3 regions of the Arthrobacter sp. C152 genome follow, and region 1 is predicted to be linked to each of the others. Evidence: riboswitches for the same ligand, from Rfam matches in the RefSeq annotation. Region 1 holds a riboswitch; each other region holds the start of a gene.
What was found. Region 1 has a riboswitch for cyclic di-AMP ahead of ACYSM9_RS18160 (C40 family peptidase). Riboswitches for the same ligand answer to the same signal wherever they lie in the genome.
Positions count from the first base shown of each region.

Region 2: another riboswitch for cyclic di-AMP. It lies ahead of ACYSM9_RS17715 (aggregation-promoting factor C-terminal-like domain-containing protein); the one in region 1 lies ahead of ACYSM9_RS18160 (C40 family peptidase).
Region 3: another riboswitch for cyclic di-AMP. It lies ahead of ACYSM9_RS08075 (C40 family peptidase); the one in region 1 lies ahead of ACYSM9_RS18160 (C40 family peptidase).

Region 1 is NZ_JBTZSU010000035.1:12,991-19,829, reverse strand. It holds gene ACYSM9_RS18170 (metal-dependent transcriptional regulator) at 1-397, shown strand, start outside; cyclic di-AMP (ydaO/yuaA leader) riboswitch at 533-745, shown strand; gene ACYSM9_RS18165 (M23 family metallopeptidase) at 756-1,571, shown strand; cyclic di-AMP (ydaO/yuaA leader) riboswitch at 1,715-1,891, shown strand; gene ACYSM9_RS18160 (C40 family peptidase) at 1,962-2,627, shown strand; gene ACYSM9_RS18155 (NlpC/P60 family protein) at 2,789-3,541, shown strand; gene ACYSM9_RS18150 (HNH endonuclease) at 3,810-4,310, shown strand; gene mobA (molybdenum cofactor guanylyltransferase) at 4,370-5,044, shown strand; gene ACYSM9_RS18140 (DUF6457 domain-containing protein) at 5,041-5,334, shown strand; gene ACYSM9_RS18135 (molybdopterin molybdotransferase MoeA) at 5,331-6,713, shown strand; gene fdhD (formate dehydrogenase accessory sulfurtransferase FdhD) at 6,765-6,839, shown strand, end outside.
Region 2 is NZ_JBTZSU010000033.1:18,523-25,361, reverse strand. It holds gene ACYSM9_RS17740 (glycosyltransferase family 4 protein) at 1-795, shown strand, start outside; gene ACYSM9_RS17735 (nucleoside deaminase) at 808-1,314, opposite strand; gene ACYSM9_RS17730 (phosphatase PAP2 family protein) at 1,370-2,173, shown strand; gene upp (uracil phosphoribosyltransferase) at 2,186-2,821, shown strand; gene ACYSM9_RS17720 (glyoxalase superfamily protein) at 2,862-3,248, shown strand; gene ACYSM9_RS17715 (aggregation-promoting factor C-terminal-like domain-containing protein) at 3,317-4,015, opposite strand; cyclic di-AMP (ydaO/yuaA leader) riboswitch at 4,021-4,180, opposite strand; gene ACYSM9_RS17710 (ArnT family glycosyltransferase) at 4,362-6,371, opposite strand; gene ACYSM9_RS17705 (ArnT family glycosyltransferase) at 6,378-6,839, opposite strand, start outside.
Region 3 is NZ_JBTZSU010000008.1:51,470-58,308, forward strand. It holds gene ACYSM9_RS08055 (hypothetical protein) at 1-2, shown strand, start outside; gene ACYSM9_RS08060 (mycothiol transferase) at 47-571, shown strand; gene ACYSM9_RS08065 (ribonuclease Z) at 564-1,520, shown strand; gene ACYSM9_RS08070 (protein adenylyltransferase SelO) at 1,504-2,976, shown strand; gene ACYSM9_RS08075 (C40 family peptidase) at 3,034-3,873, opposite strand; cyclic di-AMP (ydaO/yuaA leader) riboswitch at 3,877-4,067, opposite strand; gene ACYSM9_RS08080 (aggregation-promoting factor C-terminal-like domain-containing protein) at 4,289-5,605, shown strand; gene ACYSM9_RS08085 (TraR/DksA family transcriptional regulator) at 5,626-5,985, shown strand; gene ACYSM9_RS08090 (DNA alkylation repair protein) at 5,982-6,512, shown strand; gene ACYSM9_RS08095 (DUF1810 domain-containing protein) at 6,532-6,839, shown strand, end outside.

The DNA.
Region 1 (6,839 bases):
AGCCTGCCGCTGGGAACACGTGATGAGCGAACGCGTGGAACGCCGCATCTACGAACTGCTGGACCATCCCACCGAGTCGCCGTACGGAAATCCGATTCCCGGCCTCGCCGAACTCGGCGGCCGGCCTGCTCCCGGCTTTGCCGACGGCGCCATCAGCCTGCTGGAAGCCATGAAAAGCTACGGCCCCGGTTCGGGCGTGACCATCAGCCGCCTTGCGGAGCCGATCCAAGTGGAACCGGAACTTCTGGCCCAGCTGGACGAAGGCGGAATCCGCCCCGGCGCCGTCGTGGCGCTCGAGCGCGTGGGTGACTACATTTCGGTGCGCGTGCCCGGAATCGAAGGCGCGCTGGAATTGCCGCCGGAAGTTGCGGCGCACGTCTTCGTTGCCGTCAAATAGGCCTGCGCTTACCCCACGGGCGTGCAATCACGCAAAGATAACGGAATTGTTACTTAGGGTCTTAAGCCCCTATAGTTGAACCAAGCGTTGATACTTAAGCGTTACCTGATCCGGAGCCGAGCTCTGCCAGCGGATCAGGAGTACGAGTCGTTACTGGCAGAGGCGGGGGAACCACAACCGGCAGCGGGGGACTGCCTTGGGGTGAAGTCCGTCAGCAGCAAGCCTCTCCAGTGAAGGATCCTCCATGGATACCTCTCTGCGCGGAAGCTTGCTTACGGCGGACCGGGTCTTTGATCTCTCTGACCCGAATCCGACAGCTAACTCCGCAGGCTAACCCAGAGAGGAACCCCACTTGACCATGCAGACCTCCCGGGGCCGCCGCCGCGCGTCCGGTCCCGCTTCGACACCCCGGGTCGTCGAGGTTCTCGCAGCGGAGCGCCCCCGTGATTTCCACCGCGATGCGCGCCGGCGCCGTGGTCCCTTTCGGCAAGTCACCGAGTTTGCCTCCGCGAGTGGCATCGGACAGAAGGCAGGCATCGCCCTTGCCGCCAGCGGCATCGCGTTGACGGTCGCCATGCCGGCCACCAGCCCCGTCGTGGCCACCGGCCCGGCCGGCGGCACGCCTGTTGCGGCCTCCGCCGTGAGCCCCCAGATTTCCGCGGACGTTGGCGCCCAGATCGACTTCAGCCGCTCCGCCGTGGTGACCCAGGCGGATCCGGACGGGAAACTGAAGCAGCTTTTGAGTGCCCAGTCCGCCGGTTCGGTCAGCCGCGCTGCCTCGGCCGGCACCCTTGCGGCCCCCCTGGCCTCCCTCACCACCGCCTCGCCGTTTGGGTACCGCGTGAGCCCCATCACCGGCGGCTCCGGCGACTTCCACCGCGGCCAGGACTTCGTGGCGCAATGCGGGACTTCCGTCCTTGCGGCCGCCACCGGCACCGTGACCTTCGCGGGCTGGCACGAGTTCGGCGGCGGAAACCGCGTGGTGATTGATCACGGCAACGGCCTGGAGACCACCTACAACCACCTCTCCTCGTTCAATGTCAAGGTGGGCCAGACTGTGTCCCGCGGCGACGTCGTCGCCCTCAGCGGGACCACCGGCGCGTCCACCGGCTGCCATCTCCACTTCGAGGTGCAGGTCAATGGCGAAGTGGTCGACCCCATGGGCTGGCTCTGACCCGATGTTTGCGAGTGAAATGACCGTCCGCTCTCAGTTTCAGGTAACGCGCCGTGACCTGAATGTGACATTCGGTCCAAACTCCTGTAGCGTTTAACTCGCGTCAACTTTTCCGAAGTTGACGCTCTTGAGTGGATTGCCTAACTCTGCCACCGCTCAAGGTCCGTTCGCATTTCATCGTCTGGCAGGGGCGGGGGAACCAATTTTGGCCTTCACGTCGAAGGCCTTGGGGTTAAGTCGCGAGCTTCCCAGGAAGCACGTGGCCGGGTGACTCCCATCCGAATCCGACAGCTCACCTCGCAGGCATTGGGAGAGGCTACCTTCGTGTCTTCACGCCACACTTCTGCGCGCCACCGTGCGCAAACGGTTCGCACCAACCCCTTGGATGCAGTGTCCAAGGCCGTTAGTGCCAACGCCGGGACCGTGGGCCGCCAGGCTGCCGTTGTGGCAGCCGCTTCCGGCCTCATCCTGAGCATGGGACTGCCGGCCACCGCAGCGGACACGACGGCAGGCGTCTCTGCCTCCACCGAATCCGGCTCTTCGCAGACCGCCCTCGCGGTCACTGCAGCCCCCACCGCCACGGTTTCCTTCGAGCGTCCCGTGGTGAAGACCACCGCTGCCCCCAAGGCGGAAACCATCCGGACCCAGTCCACCGCGGCTGACCGCACGGCCGGCGACGAGGGCTCCACCGCAGGCAAGGCGGGGGCGGCCATCTCCGCTGCAGCCACCTCCGGCATCGCAGCCATCGCCTACACCGGCATCGGCCACTCCTACGTTTGGGGCGGCACCAGCCCCGTCACCGGCTGGGACTGCTCCGGCTTCACCCAGTGGGTCTACGCGCAGGCCGGCATCAGCATCCCCCGCACGAACGCGTGGACCGTGATGAAGCCGACCTCCACCCCCCAGCCGGGTGACCTTGTCATGCAGAACGGCGGCGCGCATGTTGGCATCTACGTCGGCAACGGCATGATGATCAGCGCCCTCAACCCCTCCCAGGGAACCTTGCTGCACGCCGTGGCAGCCACCGGCTCCTCCTCCTTCTTCACCATGAACTAGTTCTTCGGACCCCCGGGTCCAAGAACTTTTTCTTTTGCCCCCAGCTTTTCGCTCAACACCAATCCCCGTTCGGGATGCGCCGGCGTACCCCCAAGATGCCGGCGCGTCCACACCCCTCGGACATGCCACAGCGGTCCTGAGGAAAACGAAAGAGAGAACTGATGACGACTCGTGCTACCGCACGGCACCGCGCCGAGGTCACTAAGACCAATTCAATCGCTGTCATTGCCAAGGCTGTCAGCGACAACGCCGGCGGCGTGGGCCGCCAGGCCGCGGTCATCGCAGCCGCTTCCGGCCTGGTCCTGACCAGCGGTATCGCGGCCAATGCTGCCGACGCCAACGTCAAGCGCGATTCCGCCCCCGCCTCCGCGCTGGAAGTCGAAACGGCTGTGGACGCCCCGATCTCGGCCGCCTCCACCATCGCCATCAGCTACGAGAAGCCCGCCGTGACCACCACGCCGGCTCCCGTCGCCGAACCCGAGCCCCAGGTTGAGGTCCAGGAAGCAGCCCCTGCTCCGGCCGCCCCCAAGGTCACCGCCAAGACGGCCTCCACCGCCGTGGCCCCGGCTTCCCAGGCATCCGCCAGCGGCAAGGGCGCAGCCATCCTGTCTGCCGCCTACGCGCAGCTCGGTGTCATGCAGGACTGCACCATGCTGGTCACCAACTCGCTGGCCGCCGTCGGCATCCACTTCCACGACTGGCCCGCCGGCTACCTGTCCCTGGGCCGCACCGTGAGCGCAGCCGAGGCGCAGCCCGGTGACCTGATCTACTACGCCGACGGCGGCGCGGGCATGGCCCACATCGCTGTGTACGCAGGCAACGGCATGGCCGTCCACGGCGGCTACAACGGCAACCAGACTGTCGTCTTCAGCGCGAACGTCGGATCCGGGCCCGTCTTCATCCGCGTCAGCTAGCCACTCCCTGCGCCGGTCCGGCCCTAATCCGGCCGCGAGGGCGCCCAAGGACCCCCGCCTCTTGGCGGGGGTCCTTGCCTTTTAATTGCTGCCGTTCCGCAGGGGTCCCCGCCGGGCGCGGCCGGGCACTCCCGGCCCCGGCTGTGGCGCCGATTACCTGATATCGCATTTCTCTGTTTACTCTTGTGGTGTCGATCCATAGCCCGGACATGCCGAGGGCAGCCGGCCCTCGTGCCCCTGACGGGTGCGGCCGTGAAGAGGTAAGTGCATGCGCACTCTCGTTCTGAATGCTGGATATGAACCGCTGGCGGTTATTACTTTCCGCCGGGCGCTGGTGCTTGTGCTCACGGGCAAGGCGAGCGTGGTGGCCGAAGGGGACGACCCCGTCGTGGGCCCCACGGATGTTCTGGGCCGCCCGTCCGTGATCCTCCTCAACCGCTACATCCGGCCCCGCTACAACCACTCCACCGCCGTGAGCCGCAGGGGTGTGCTTCGGCGCGATGGACACAAATGCGCCTATTGCGGAAAGGCCGCGCATACCATCGACCATGTCCACCCAAAGTCCCGTGGCGGTGCCGACTCCTGGGAGAACCTGGTGGCGGCGTGCCTGCGCTGCAACAACGTCAAGGGTGACCACACCCCGGCAGAGATGGGGTGGGCGCTGCGGTTTGTCCCGGAACCGCCCCATGGCACCATCTGGCAGATCAAGGAGTTGGAGAAGCCGACCCCGGCCTGGGATCCCTTCCTCCTTCCGGAGCGGGCTGCCTGACGGCATCCTGCGTTCCTTGCCGGTGTCCTGTGGCCTTCAGTGCTGGCTAGAGTGGGGGAGTGGAAGAAAGCCGCTCTGACTTTGACGCCGTAATCCTGGCCGGCGGCCGTTCCTCGCGGCTGGGCGGGGTGCCCAAGCAATCACTGGTGTTCCAGGGCGCATCCCTTCTCGAGCGGGCGCTTGCCGCGGCATCCGGTGCGGGCCGCACCGTGGTGGTGGGTGACGCCGCTTCGTTTCCCGCCGGAACCCTGCCGCCCGGGGTGCTGGCCTGCCGGGAGGAGCCCGTCTTTGCCGGCCCTGCCGCCGGCATCGCTGCCGGCCTGGACGCCCTCGCCGGCGCCGGCGCTGCCGCGCCCTGGACTCTGGTCCTGGCGTGCGACATGCCGCTGGTTTCCGAGGCGGTCCCCCTCCTGCGCGCCGCCCTGCCGGCCTCACCGGGCGTGGCGGCTGTGATGGCCGCCGGCCCGGACGGAAGGGCCCAACCGTTGGCTGGTCTTTATAGCACGGCAGAGTTAAGAAAAGCCGCGCGCCGGCTGGCCGAACGGAATGCGCTGGTCAACGGCTCCGTGCGGGCGCTTCTTGCTAGTCTGGACGTGCAGCTTGTCACAGTCCCCGCCGGTGCCACCTCCGACGTGGATACCTGGGACGACGCTGCCGCACTGGGGATTGCCGCCGGGAACCGGGCGCAAACCAGGACCGGCGCGGGCGGAGCTAACGTGGGAGGCAAGTCGTGAAAAGCCAGGACGAAACACTGGAAGAGTGGTGCAGGGCCCTGCTCCAGGCATACAAGCTGGAGGACGTCCAGGTGGACATCAATGCTGTCCTGGCCCTCGCCGGCGTTGCCGCCCATTCCGTGGTCCGGCCGGCAGCGCCGCTGACCACCTTCATTGCCGGATTTGCCGCCGGCCAGGCGGCCGCCCCCGGACGGGAAGTGGACAGCGCCGCCATGGATGCTGCCCTGGCCGTGGCCCGTTCCCTTGCCGCCGACTACGATGCTGAAGCCGCCGGGACTCCCGGCGAATGACGCAGGAACCCCACAGCGACGCGGGGACGCCCCCGGGCACAACTGAACAGCACACCCCGCACCACCTTGCCCACAGCTGGGCAGAGGCCAGGCAATCAGCGTTCGACGCCGCCACGCCCATTCCTCCCGGCCCGGTTCCCCTGCGGCAGGCCCTCGGCCGGAAGCTCGCCCGGGACATCGTCGCCCTGCAGGACATGCCGCACTATGCCTCCTCAGCCATGGACGGCTGGGCAGTCAACGGAAGCGGGCCGTGGATCCCGGTGGACCCCGGAACACGCCTGGCACCGCACCAGGGAAGTCCCATCGCCACGGGCGGCCTGATCCCGCCCGGAGCCAAGGCAGTACTCCGTACCGAGAGCGCCCTGCTGGGCAAGGATGATGAAGGGCTCCCCATCCTGATGCTCGGAGGCAGCGCCCGGCCCGGGGAACCGCGGGCGGGCGAGCACATCCGCAAGGCTGGGGAAGAAGCCCTGGAAGGCGACGTCCTGGTCAAGGCCGGCGTGGCCCTCAACCCGGCCCACCTGGCACTGGCGGCCGTGGCGGGACACGACGAACTGTACGTCCAGGGCAAACCCGTGGTGCGCCTGGTCCTCACCGGCGCCGAAGTCGTGGAACAGGGCACACCCGCCCCGGGCCAGGTCCGGGACACCTTCGGCCCGCAGCTTCCCGACGTCGTCTCGATGCTGGGCGGCATACCCGGCGGCAGCCAGAGGATCGGCGATTCCTACGGGGAATGGCTCGCCGCGCTTGAAGACGTGGTGCCCGAGGCGCCGGACGCACCCGGCCAGCCCGCCGACGTCGTGATCACCACCGGCGGAACCGGACGTTCCGGCACGGACCACCTGAGGCGTGCCGTGGCCGAGCTGGGCGGCCGGCTGCTGATTGACGGCGTGGCCATGCGGCCAGGCCATCCCGCCGTTCTGGCCGAACTGCCGGACGGGCGCTTCGTGCTGGGGCTGCCCGGCAACCCGCTCGCCGCCATGATGGCACTGTCCACGGTGGGCGGCCCGCTGCTCGCCGCACTGGGACACGCGGCCATACCGGCGGTGCAGGAGGTGCCCTGCGGAACCCTGATCGAACCCGACCCCGGGCGCACGCGGCTGATGCCGTTCCGGCTGCTGTTCGGGATGGCGTCCCCGGCCCAGCACACGGGTCCCGGCATGATGCGCGGACTGGCGTCTGCCGACGGTGTCCTGGTGGTGCCGCCGCACGGGGTGCAGCTGGGCGAACCTGTCCCGGCCTTCGCCCTTCCGTGGGGGCCGCCGATTCCACCCCCGGAAGCGCCCGGCAAGCCGAAGCCCCGCACGGGAAGGACCGCACCGCCCAAGGACAAGCCAGCGCCCGCCGGCCCCGTGGACTGGAGTGCGCTCCTCGGCTGAGGCGTCCCCTGGATGGTGCCATGATGGAGTTATGAACAGGCAGGATGGGACATGGGACGCTTAACCCAGCGCCGCAAGGTGCACAAATTTGTTCTGGACGGTTCGCCCAGCGCCCAGGAGTACCCG
Region 2 (6,839 bases), on a different contig from region 1:
GTCCTGGAGCATATGCCCCTGCCGGAAACTTCGGAGCCTGCCGCCCTGGAGGGCGAGGGCCGCGCCCTGAAGGCAGCGACGGGCGTCATCTGCACCAGCACCTGGGCGTCGGACAAGCTGCGGGGCCGGGGGATCACGGGCAGCGGCGTTGCCCTTCCCGGTGTTAATCCCGCGCCGGAAGCGTCCGGGTCCAAACCGCCGCACTTCGCCGTCGTGGCCGCCCTGCTCCCTAACAAGGACCAGTTGCTGGTGGTGGACGCCCTCGCAGGACTCCGGGACCACGACTGGACGGCCGCGCTGGTGGGCTCGGACCAGGCGGACCCCGGCTACGCCGACCAGGTCAGGACCGCAATCCGGTCGCACGGGCTGCAGGGAAGGGTCCAGCTGACCGGCGAGCGGACCGGTGACGCACTGGAAGCGGAATGGGAAAGGACCAACCTGAGCCTGCTGGTGTCCCGGAACGAGGCCTTCGGGATGGCGGTCACCGAATCCCTGGCCCACGGCATCCCCGTCGTGGTGCGCGAAAGCACGGGCGCAGTGGAAGCCCTCAGCCTGTCCGCGCTGGCCCAGGCCGGCGGCGGCCCCCGGCTTCCCGGGGTAGCGCTGCCGATTCCGGAAGAGGGACGGGAGAACCCGGGCCCGCTCGCCGGGCTGCTGCGGCGGTGGCTGGAAGATGCGGAAACACGGAGCAGTTGGCGGGACGCGGCCCTGGCCGCGCGGACGACGTTGCCCGACTGGAGCAGGACGGCCCGGACTGTCCTGGACCTGCTGGCGGGACCGGCAGGGCGGGGCTAGAGCCGGGCCCGGCTACAGCCCGGCCCGGTGCGCGGCGAAGAACTCCCGCAGCAGTACGGCGCATTCTTCTTCGCGGACTCCGGGGTAGACCTCCACCCAATGGTTGAGGCGCCGCTCCCGCAGGATGTCGAATACCGAGCCGGCCGCGCCCGCCTTCTCGTCCCACGCCCCGAAGACCACCCGGGGTATGCGGGCCAGCACAATCGCTCCGGCGCACATGGCGCAGGGCTCCAGAGTGACAACCAGGGTGCAGTCGGACAGCCGCCAGCCGTCGCCGCTGCCGCCGCCGGCCTTTGCCCGTTCCCGCAGCCGTTCCGCGGCCTCCCTGATCGCCACCACCTCGGCGTGCGCCGTGGGGTCCCCCAACTCCTCCCGCTGGTTGCGTCCGGAACCCAGCACGTCGCCGTCGGGCCCTATCACCACGGCACCGATGGGCACATCCTCCGTGCTCAGGGCGCGGCGGGCTTCCGCCAGGGCGAGGCCCATCCAGGCGTCGTGTTTCTTTTCGGGCAACGGCATGGCTCAATGATAGTTTCGGGGTTACTCAGGTTACTTACCGACGCCGGGAGGCAGCATGGACACTCTGCGCGACCGTTTGAGTACATGGTTCAAGCCGTACGCGGCGCTGACCCTCACCATCCTGGTGGGCGGGGTGATCATCGTGTCCCTGGCATTGCTCGGCTCAGAGGTCTATGACGACGTGGTGGACTCTGCCGGGCTGGCCAACCTGGACAAGCCCGCGCTGGCCTTTGCGGAGACGCTGAGGAATCCCGGCCTTAACGCGGCGGTGACCGGCTTCACGAATATCGGCGGCGGCATCGGCATGCCCATCCTTGCCAGCATCCTCACCGCATGGCTGACGTTCCTCAGCCGCAACTGGCGTCCCCTGGTCCTGGTGGGCGGAGCGGCCGCAGCCTCCATCACGGCCACCACACTCGGGAAGAAGCTCGTGGGCCGCACCCGCCCGGACCATGCGGATGCCGTGCCGCCATTCGAGGATTCACCGTCATTCCCCAGTGGCCACACCCTGAACACCACCGTGGTCATCAGCCTGATCGTCTACCTCATCTGCCTGCAGTTCAACGTGATGTGGACCCGCGTCACGGCGATCACTGCCGGCACCCTCTTCATCATCGCCATGGGCCTGAGCAGGGTCTTCCTGGGCCACCACTGGCTGACGGACGTCATGGCCGGCTGGATCCTGGGACTGGCCTGGGTGTCCATTGTCATCCTGGCACACCGGCTCTTCCACCTGGTCCGGCGGCGGGAGCACGCGGGTGCCGCACCGTCGTTCGACCGTCCCGTGGTCCGCGACGTCGTCGCCCAGGAGCTGCACGACGGCGGTCCGTCCGGCCCGGGGAAGGGTTCTGGCGGGTGATAGTTTTGGGGGATGCGCACTCTCGTTGTTGACCACCCGCTGGTTGCCCACAAGCTCACCGTCCTGCGGGACAAGAACACCCCGTCCCCGGTCTTCCGCCAGTTGACGGAAGAGCTGGTCACCCTGCTGGCCTATGAGGCCACCCGCGAGGTCCGCACCGAGCCCGTCACCATCCAGACGCCCGTCAGCACCACCGTCGGCACGGCCTTCACCAAGCCCACGCCCCTGGTGGTCCCCATCCTGCGTGCCGGCCTGGGCATGCTCGAGGGCATGACCAAACTGGTTCCCACCGCCGAGGTGGGCTTCCTGGGCATGGCCCGGGACGAGGAAACGCTGGACATCATCACCTACGCGGAGCGGCTTCCCGAGGACCTGACCGGCCGCCAGGTCTTCGTCCTGGACCCGATGCTTGCCACCGGCGGCACCCTCCGCGAGGCCATCAAGTTCCTGTTCAAGCGCGGCGCCTCCGACGTCACCTGCATCTGCCTGCTCGCCGCACCCGAAGGCCTGGCCAGGCTGGAGGAGGAGCTGTCCGGGGCCAACGTGCACATTGTCCTGGCGTCCATCGATGAGAAGCTCAACGACAAGTCGTACATCGTTCCCGGCCTCGGCGACGCCGGCGACCGCCTTTACGGCATCGCCGGGTAACCCCCTTTCCCAAACCGGGCCACGCCGCTAGCCTGTGCGGATGGACTGGAAACTCGAACTCGTCTTTGTCCCCGTGTCCGACGTGGACCGCGCCAAGGATTTCTACGTCAACAAAGTGGGTTTCAACCCGGATTTTGACGAGCGGCCCTCCGACGCCATCCGCTTCGTCCAGCTGACGCCCCGCGGCTCCGCCTGTTCAATCTGCATCGGCGAGGGGCTGTCCGACGCGCCGCCCGGAACCGGATCCAACCTGCAGCTGGTGGTGGACGACATCCATGCGGCGCACGAGTTCCTGAAGAACAACGGGGTGGAGGTCAGCGACATCGACGTCCAGCCCTGGGGCCACTTCGTGTACTTCGCCGATCCGGACGGCAACAAGTGGGCCGTGCAGTACATCCCCTACCGGAACGCCGGGCAGGCTGGTTAGGACTTAAACCGCGGCAGCCCGCACCTTGGGGTGCGGGCTGCTGATGGTGCGGGCGTGGTGCCGGCCTCCTAGTACCAGTTGTGGGCCAGGTGGAAGTTCAGGGCGCCGCAGGGGGACTGGTAGCTCTTCTTGATGTAGTCCAGGCCCCAGTTGATCTGGGTGCGGTAATTGGTGAGGTAGTCCGCTCCAAAGCTTGCCATTTTTTCGGCCGGCAGCGACTGCACGATGCCGTAGGCCCCGCTGCTGGCGTTGGTGGCCGTGGTGGTCCAGTCCGATTCCTTGGTCCACAGGGTCTTCAGGCACTGCATCTGGTCGGCGCTCCAGCCGAAGGAGGCCAGCTGGCTGTCGGCGTAGGCCTGGGCGCCTGCAGGATCGTTGACCGCGACGGCGGGAGCCGGCTCGGGTGCGGGGGCCGGAGCGGGTGCAGCCTGGGCTGGGGGAGTGGACGGGGCAGGGGCCGGTTCGGCCGCCTGGGGTGCCACGTTGATCGGCGCCGGGCTGGGTGTCGCGGCAGGGTTGGAACGGATTTCGCTTTTCTCGATGCTCAGTTGGGCGTCGGAAGCTGCTGTGGAAGAGTGGGACCCGGTGGCCGAGACCGGGGCCATGCTGTTGGTGGCCTGGCCTGCGGCGCCAACGCCGACCAGCACGGCACAGGATGCCGCGAGGATGGCGGCCCGCCGGCCGAGGGTGCTCTTTTTGGCCGCCTGGGGTTTGGCCCGGTGTTTTGCCTTGGACTGCAGGCAGGGTTCTGCCGTGTTTTTGGACATGGTTGATCGCCTCTCACACCTGCGGAGTTAGCTGTCGGGTTCGGATGAGGGCATCCGGCAGCACGGAATGATCACGTGCTGCTTAACCCCAAGGGCAGTCATTGCCCGGGACGGTGGGTCCCCCGCCTCTGCCGTTGCTCAAGCGGAATCCGGGAAGCGGCAGAGCTTGGCGTCAACCCGGGATTGCGGTCCGAACGCGGGCCGCACCTAATCGACGGTACAGGAATCGCCCGCTTAAGTCACATTTAGGTAACGGAAGTCACGACGGCGTGCGCGTCGCCTTGTGCGTTCAGCCGCAGCCGCCCCCAATTTTGGCGGCTGCGGCCGAGTGCGTCTTCCCCCTTCGTTATCCAGCCAGGACGTACACCGTGGCGCCGCCGATTGCCTGCGGGGTGAAGTTCGCTGCCACCCATTGGGCGATCTGCTCGGGAGCGGCGGATCCGCTGGTGGAGCGCATGGCGCCGCCGGCGACGAAGTAGTGGATCTTTCCTTCCGCGGCGAGTTGCTGGAACTGCGCCAGGGTCGGCGAGGGGTCCGTGCCGTTGAAGCCGCCCACGGCCATGACCGGCAGCCCAGTTGCCAGTTGGTAGCCTGCCGCGTTGTTGGATCCGATCACGGCGGCCGCCCAGGTGTAGCGGGACGCGCCGTCCTTGAGCGCGGCCACCAGTTCGGACGACGGCGTGGGGGCGCCGAGGAGGCCGCCCATGCCGCTTCCCGGCCGGCCACCCGCCAATCCGGTTCCGCCAGAAGGTGCCGCTCCCGGGCCCGGGCTACGGGCGCCGGCGCCTTGTCCCGTCCTGCCGGCACCGAAGCCCGACGCCGGCCCGGCACTGACGATGGCTCCGCTGTGTGCCGTCGCCGCGGTGGTGAGGGAGTACGCCAGGGGGCCGGCGAGTGACGCTGCTATGGCGAGCGCCGCCGTCGTCCGCTGGATTGAACGCATGCGCAGGAACCTGGCCAGCCCTGTGCCCGCCGCCGCTGCCAGGCCGCCGGCCAGCACAAGCCAGCGCAGCCACGGCCCGTACGCGGAGGTGGTCCCGAGCAGGTAGAAGCCCATCAAGGCCGCCGCCGCCACTGCCGCCGCGAGCAGCGCCCCGGCCGCGGCCTGCTGCCTGTGCTGCCACAGCAGAACGCCGCCCAGGCCCGCCAGCGCAGCGATCCCCGGAGCCAGCGCCACGGCATAGTAGGGGTGGATGATCCCGGCCATGAAGCTGAAGACCAGTCCGGTGACCAGCACCCAGGAGCCCCAGATCAGCACGGAGGCGCGAACCCCGTCGTTCCGGGGCGCGCGGCGGCCTACCCAAAGCAGGCCCGCGGCAAGGATCAGGGCGGACGGCAGGAGCCAGGCCACCTGGCCGCCGAAATCGCTGTTGAACATCCGGAACAGGCCTGGCACGCCCCATCCGTTGCCGCCGCCGACGCTGCCCGTCTCCTCGCCGGTGAGCCGTCCCAGCCCGTTGTAGCCGAGCGTGAGTTCCAGGATGGAGTTGTCCTGGGAACCGCCAATGTAGGGCCGCATACCCGCAGGGGTCAGCTCCACCGCGGCAAGCCACCAGCCGGCGGAGAGGAGCATCGCCAGTCCGGCGGCAGCCAGCCGGGCCAGCCGCCGGCGGATCCTGCCCGGCCCCGCAACTGCATACGCCACGGCGAATCCGGGGACCACCAGCAGCACCTGCAGCTGCTTTGTCAGGAACCCGAACCCCAGGAGGACCCCGGCGAGCAGCAGCCACCGCAGCCCGTCCTGCTGGATGGCCCGCAGCGTGGCGTATCCGGCAGCGGTCATCAGCAGTACCAGCAGGGCATCCGGGTTGTTGAACCGGAACATCAGCGTAGCCACCGGGGTAAGGGCAAGGACCGCCGCGGCCAGCAGCCCTGCCCGGTGCGCCAGCCGGTCATCACCGGTGGCCGGCGCCGCGGCCCGCCGCACCGCCAGGTACAGCAGCCACGCAGTGCCCACGCCCATCAAGGCCTCGGGCACCAGGATGCTCCACGGGCTCAGGCCGAAGACGCGCACGGACAGGCCCATGATCCACAGGGACGCCGGCGGCTTGTCCACCGTGATCGAATTGGCGGCATCGGAGGAACCGAAGAACCAGGCCGTCCAGTCCTGCGAGCCCGCCTGGGCCGCTGCCGAGTAGAAAGCGTTGGCCCAGCCGGATGCGCCCAGGTTCCACAGGTACAGCAACGCCGTGGCCACCAGCAGGACGGCCAGCTCCAGTCGGGCGCGGCGGGAGGCCGGTGCTCGGAAGGTGCCGCCGGCCGCGCCAGGTGCCTGCACGCCGGGGAAGTCTACGCCGGGGGAATTTACCCGGGGGGACCGCGCCGGTGCCGTCCGGGTGTAGTGGCTGCTGGCCATGGCGTCCTACTTGGTCAGCGTGTAGACGGTGGCGTTGCCTACCGTCTGCGCCTGGAAGGTGGCCTGGACCCACGCCGCGACCTCCGAGTTGCCGCCGCGGCCGCCCATGCCGCCGCCCATCCCGCCGGCGCCGCCTTCGATGAAGTAACTGATCTCGCCCCTGGACACCATGTCCTGGAACTGGGCGAGCGTGGGGTAGGGGTCCCCGCCGTTCCAGCCGCCCAGGGCAATCACGCTGGTGTTGGACGCCAGTTCAAGGCTTGCCGCCTGCGACGCGCCGGAGACGATCGCGGACCACTTCGTGGTGGTGCCGGACAGCAGTGCGGTCAGCGCGGCGTCCGCCGTTCCTTCGCCGGGTCCGCCGGGACCGCCCGAACCGTTCCCCTGGGCGCCGGGCACACCGGCGTCGAGCCCCGGGCCAAAGGCGCCAGGATCCGCGGTGCCTGCCTCTGTGCCTGCGTCGATGCC
Region 3 (6,839 bases), on a different contig from region 1:
AGCAGCCCTGCCCGGACGCGTCCCGGCAGCCGCGGGAGGAGACGGCATGAAATCCAGTAACCTGCTTGGAGACGCCTTCGGGCGCATCCAGGGGGTGGTCACGCAGACCCTCGATGGGCTGGACGAGGATGCGCTGTTGTGGCGCCCGGCAGGCACCGGCAACTCCATCGCATGGCTGGTCTGGCACCTTGGCCGGGTGGAGGACGCCCAGGTGGCTCCGGCTGCCGGGCTGGAACAGGTCTGGACGGCCCAGGATTTCGTGTCCCGCTTCGGGCTGCCGCTCTCCCGGCAGGATACCGGGTACGGCCATACGAGCAGCCAGGTGGACGCGGTGCGTGCGCCGCGGGCTCTCCTGCAGGAATACTGCGACGCCGTGCACCGGCAAACCGCCACCGTGCTGTCAGGGCTCCAGGATTCCGACCTGGACCGCGTTGTCGACCGGAACTGGGACCCGCCGGTCACCTACGGGGTGCGGTTGGTGAGCATCCTCGCCGATTGCCTCCAGCACGCCGGCCAGGCCGCGTATGCCAAGGGGCTTCACGCCCGCCAGGCGGAACGCCCCGGTGCGTGAGCTGGTAGTCCTGGGGACGGCCTCGCAGGTGCCCACCCGCACCAGGAACCACAACGGCTACCTCCTGCGCTGGGACGGCGAGGGGCTGCTCTTCGACCCCGGCGAGGGCACCCAGCGCCAAATGATCCATGCCGGCGTCTCCGCAACATCCATCACCAGGATCTGCCTCACCCACGTGCACGGCGACCACTGTTTCGGGCTGCCGGGCGTGCTCTCCAGGATGGCCCTGGATGGAGTCACCCATCCCGTCCACCTGCATTACCCGGCTTCGGGCGCCGACGTTGTCCGCGCCCTCATCTCCGTCAGTTCGCCCGGCATCGACCTGCGGCTGCACCCGCACTCCGGCGCCGGAACGGTGGCGGACGGCCTGGAGGTCCGGCCCTTGAACCACCGCATCGAGACCTACGGCTACCGGCTCACTGAACCGGACGGCCGCACCTTCCTGCCGGAGCGGCTGCGCGCGGCCGGCATCGCCGGCCCGGACATCGGAAGGCTGCAGCGCGGCGGGAGCCTTGACGGCGTGCGGCTGGAGCAGGTCAGCGTGCCGCGGCCGGGGCAGCGGTTCGCGTTCATCATGGACACCGCGCCTTGCCTCGGCGCCGGGGAACTGGCCGCCGGCGCCGACTTGCTGGTCACCGAATCGACGTTCAGTGACGACGACGGCGGGCTGGCACGGCAGTACCGCCACCTCACCGCCGGGCAGGCAGGGGAACTGGCGGCGGCCGCGGGCGCCCGGACCCTGGTGCTGACGCACTTCTCGGCACGGTATGGCGACGACGTTTCGCTGCTGGCCGCCCAGGCCCGGACGCGCGCCCCCGCTGTTGCCGTCGTGGCAGCGGAGGACCTGCAGCGCATTCCCGTTCCACGGCGCCTGGGCGCCCGGGAATCCTACCCGGCACCACATCAGGAAGCCACGGCGATAGGGTTAAACCATGACGGCAGCAGCTGAATCCACGGTCACTTTCGATGGCCGCTTTGCCCGGGACCTGGCCGAGCTCGCCGTTCCCTGGCAGGCCGAGGAAGCCCCGGCGCCCGAACTGCTCATCCTTAACGAGGCGCTGGCCGCGGATCTTGGCCTCGACTCCGGATACCTCCGCAGTCCTGAAGGCGTGCGGCTCCTGGTGGGTAACCACGTTCCGGAGGGTGCCACGCCGGTGGCGCAGGCCTACGCCGGCCACCAGTTCGGCGGCTATTCGCCCCTCCTGGGTGACGGCCGCGCCCTGCTCCTGGGCGAGGTCACGGACGGGGACGGACGCATCAGGGACGTCCACCTCAAAGGCTCCGGACGCACGCCTTTCGCCCGCGCAGGGGACGGCCGGGCCGTCGTCGGGCCCATGCTGCGGGAGTACCTTGTCAGCGAGGCCATGCATGCCCTGGGGATTCCCACCACTCGCTCCCTCGCCGTGGTGGCCACCGGGCGGCAGGTGCGGCGCGAGGGGATGCTGCCCGGTGCCGTGCTGGCGCGGGTGGCCGGCAGCCACCTGCGCGTCGGCAGCTTCCAGTATGCCCGCGCCACGGAAAACATCGACCTGCTGCGGCGGCTCGCCGACCACGCCATCAGCCGGCACTACCCCGGGGTCGCCGCGGCCGAAAACCCGTACCTTGGCCTCTTCCGCTCGGTGGTCTCCGCCCAGGCCGCCCTGGTGGCACGCTGGATGCTGGTGGGGTTCGTGCATGGGGTGATGAACACGGACAACATGACCATTTCCGGTGAAACGATCGACTACGGCCCCTGCGCATTCATGGATGCGTTCAATCCCGGCGCCGTCTACAGCTCCATTGACACCAGCGGCCGCTACGCGTACGCCAACCAGCCGGTCCTCGCCGAATGGAACCTTGCCCGGCTGGCCGAGGCCATGCTGCCGCTGATCGACGAGGACCAGGAGAAAGCCGTCGCGCCCGCGGTCGAGGCGCTCGGCACCTTCCGCGCTGAGTACAGTGCGGCCTGGTCCGGCGGAATGAAAGAAAAGCTGGGCCTGCCGGCGGACGCGGCCGGTGCCGGCAGCGAGGCGGCATCGGACGTCGTGGACGGGGCGGTCGCCATCCTGAAGGACGGCCCGGTGGATTACACGCTGTTCTTCCGGAACCTCGGCAAGGCGGCCCGCGGGGACCTCCGTCCGGTCCGCGGCATGGTGCTGGACCTGGCGGCCTTCGATTCCTGGGCGGGGCAGTGGCAGGCCCTGGGCCCCGACCCGGACCTGATGGACCGCGTGAATCCCGCCTACATCCCGCGCAACCACCTGGTGGAGGAGGCGCTTGCGGCCGGCACGGGGGGAGACCTGGACCCCCTGCGCCGGCTGCTGGAAGCGGTCACCAAACCCTTTACGCAACGGGCGGGGCTGGAACGCTACGCCGAGGGAGCGCCCAAGGACTTCGGGAGTTACATGACCTTCTGCGGGACCTGAACGCAGAAGGGCGGCGGCCAGAAATCCCGGCCGCCGCCCTTCTTCTGCGCGCGGTGGTTAGGCTACGCGGACGGCGGAGTAGCCGCCGAGCCAGCTGATGGAGTGCACCTCGGTGGTGTATCCGTTGACGCCGCCGCTGACCACCTGGCCGTCACCGGCGTACACGCCGACGTGGCCGGAGGTGATGATCAGGTCACCGGGAGCCGGGCTGCCCACCACGGTGCCGTACTGGAAGAACTGGGTGGGGGCCAGGTCACCCACCGACTTGCCCACCGAGCGCAGGGCCTTCTCCACCATGGCGGTGCAGTCCTGCTGGACGCCCAGCTGGCTGTAGGCCGAGGCGAGGATGGCTGCACCGGTGCCGGTTCCGGTGGAGGCCGGGGTGGCCGAGGCGTAGGACATGTTCATCCCGGTGTTCACTGGAGTCGAAGCGGCTGCGGCGGTGGGTGCCGGAGCGGGCGCCTGGGCGGGTGCCGGGGCAGCGTATCCTGCACCCGGGATCTGGATCTGGTCGCCCGGGTAGATGATCGAGGACAGTCCCAGGCCATTGGCGGACAGCACATCGTTCAGGCTGACGCCGTAGGCTGACGCGATAGCGCCCAAGGTGTCGCCGGACGCCACGGTGTGTACAGTGGCGGCCGCCGCTGCCGGCGCGGCCACTTCGGCGGCGGGGGCGGCAGTGGCCTGGACTCTAGTCTGTTCGGTGGTGTCCGGGGCGGTGACACCGGCGTGGGCCGGGGCGCCGACCCCGAACGCAATGCCGGACGCGGCTGCCACTGCGAGCGCCGGACGGCCCAGCGAGCGCGCCTGGGACTTGGCTGTCACGGCCAGGCCTTCGAGCACAATCGAGCGGGCCGGGGTCGCGCGGTGACGGGCAGCATTGGAAATTTTTGACACGGTTGATCGCCTCTCCCATGCCTGCGGGGTGAGCTGTCGGGTTCGGGCTGGAGATGCCCGGCCGAAAGCACCCCGCGATGGACGGAAGGCGCTGTCGACTTAACCCCAAGGCCTCGTAAGGCCGTGGAAATGTGGTTCCCCCGTCCCTGCCAGCTGGAAACGATCGAATCCCGGGTCAGCGGCAGGGCTCGGCAAGCTGATGGGAATGTCCCGTCTGGGAGGGACACCATTCGACCATAACCCGCGCTCCCGCCAATTGTCACATTTAGATAACATGCGAGGCCTTCCTCTCGAATTCAGCAAAAGTCTTGTGGCGGTTTTGCGGACGCTGCAGGGCGCCCCGCATGGCGCGAGGTAACGGTATTGCGGCGCAAATCCTTCGTGGCCGGCACGGCTGCCGGTAAGCTTCGGGACTATGCCCCTGATCGTGACCGGGATCAAGGCCCCCGTGCTGGGAGGCCTGCTGGCCATTACACTGGCCGCGGCCGCACTGTTGCCTGCCTCCGCGGACGACCCCACGCCACCTGCCGGGTACCCATCCTGGGACGATGTGCAGAAGGCGCAGTCCTCCGAAACTGCCAAAGCCGGGGAAATCAGCAGGATCAACGGCCTCCTCGCCGGCCTGCAGGCCGAGTCCGAGGCTGCGGGTGCCACCGCCGTCAGCTCAGCAGCCGGCTACGCGTCGGCGCAGGCAGCCCTCGAAGCGGCAACCGCGCGGGTGCAGACCCTGTCCGCCGAGGCCGCCCGGGCCAACGGCCAACTGGCAAGCCACAGGAAGGCCCTTGGCGCCCTCGCGGTGCAGTCGTACAAGACCGGCGGGACCAACGCCGGATTTTTCGTGGCACTGGACGCCCTTGAGGCCAACACGGCCCAGGGCTTTAACCTGGTCCAGCTGGCAGGGGACAAGACCGCGGCGCTGGTGGCCAAGGCCGCGGCTGCCGGCAAGGTGGCTGCCTCCCTCGCTGACCAGGAAACGGCCGCCAAAGCCGAGCGGGAGCGCCTGGCCGGCGAGGCGAAGGCAAAGCTGGAGGCCGCCCGTTCGGCCCAGGAAGCCCTGGCCCGGCAGGTTGCGGAGGAAAAGCAGCACGGCGATGAACTGACCGCACAGCTTGCCAGCCTGAAAGGGACCACCGCGGCCATCGAGGGACAGTACCGCCAGGGCCAGGCCGCGCTGGCTGCCTATGAGGCGGCGCAGGCGGCCAAGCATGCCGCCGCGGAAGAGCAGGCCCGCCGGCAGGCCGAAGAGGCCGCCGCCGCGGCAGCCCGGCAGCCGAAGGCACCCCCGGCTGCCGCCCCCGCTCCGGCACCCCCTGGAAGTCCCGCCAACCCCGTACCGGACCCATCTGTGCCGGACGCACCTCCGGTGGCGGCGGTGCCAAGCCCGCCGCCCGTCGTCGTACCTTCCCTTCCCGGCAGCGCTGTCAATGATCCGGCCGGCGCGAAGAACTATGCCTCCGGGCGCCTGGGCGCGTACGGCTGGGGCCAGGAACAGTTCCAGTGCCTGGCGCAGCTCTGGACAAAGGAATCCGGCTGGCTGACCACTGCCACGAACCCCTACTCGGGTGCCTACGGCATCGCGCAGGCGCTGCCGCCGGGCAAGTATGCAAGCGCCGGCAGTGACTGGCTGACCAGCTACCGGACGCAGGTCGACTGGGGACTGGGCTACATCCGCGACCGCTACGCGACCCCCTGCGGTGCCTGGAGCCACTCCGTCGCCCTGAACTGGTACTGATGTGGCGCTAGGCTTTCCCTATGCCAGACGTTGAACGCTTCCGGGTGCTCCTGGAGCAGGAGCGGGAACGGAGGTCGGCTTTGCTGCCGGCTCTCCGGGCCGACATCGCGGCGGCGAATTCGGCGCGGCAGGACTCGAATGTTGACGACGAGCACGACCCCGAGGGCGCCACGATCGCCTTCGAACTCTCCCAGGCGTCGGCCCTCCTGAAGCAGAGCACGGCAGGGCTGGACCAGGTGGAGGCGGCTCTGGCAAGGATCGACGCCGGCACCTACGGCGTGTGCGCGGTATGCGGGGACCCCATCGCCGAAGGCCGGCTGGAGGCGCGGCCGTGGACCCCGTTCTGCATCCGGCACGCCGCGGCGGGGCGCGGACGGTGACCGGCGCCGCGGACACCGTGGCTGCGGCGGCGGAGTTCATCGACCGGACGCTTCGGAATGAGGGCACCTGGTACCGGGCGGACGACGTCGGCAACCGGCTGGGCGGCACCCTCGCCTCCTACGGCTCGTCCGTGGGGGCGGTCCGGGGAACAGTGCGCGACGCCCTGCGCAAATTCAAGGACCTGGACCACGACACCCTGGTCATGCTTGCCTCAGCCCTCTGGGCCCAGCCGAAACCCGGCGCCCGGCCCGTCTTTGAACGCCGCCTGGCCGCCGTGGTGCTGCTGCAGTCCAGCGTCCGCCTGCTCCGGCATTCGGACCTGACCCGCCTTGAGGGGTTCCTCCGCTCGGTACGGGCGCAGGAACTGGTGGCGCCGCTGCTCGCGGACGTCCTGGTTCCCCTGCTGGCGGGGCTGGGTGGGCGCGAACGGCAGCGCGCCGACGTTATCCTGTCGAGATGGCGGGAGGACCCGGAGCCGCAGCTGCAGGCCGCGGCGGACGCCCTTGCCAGGGAGCCGACCCTTTGAAACCTGCGTGGAGGATCCAATGAATGAGCCGTTTGACCTTGACCGCTTCGTCAGCGCCCAGAACAGCGGGGAAACCTATGGGCAGGCCCTGGAAGAGCTGCGGGTCGGCAACAAGACCGGACACTGGATGTGGTTCATCTTTCCGCAGATCGCCGGCCTGGGGCGCAGCGCCACGTCGCGCACCTACGCTATTTCGTCCCTGGCCGAAGCCCGCGCCTACCTGGACCACGACGTCCTCGGCCCCCGGCTGCTCGAATGCGCACAGGCCCTCACCAACCACGCCGACCGGTCCGCGGCGGACATCCTGGGCGGCATTGACGCGCAGAA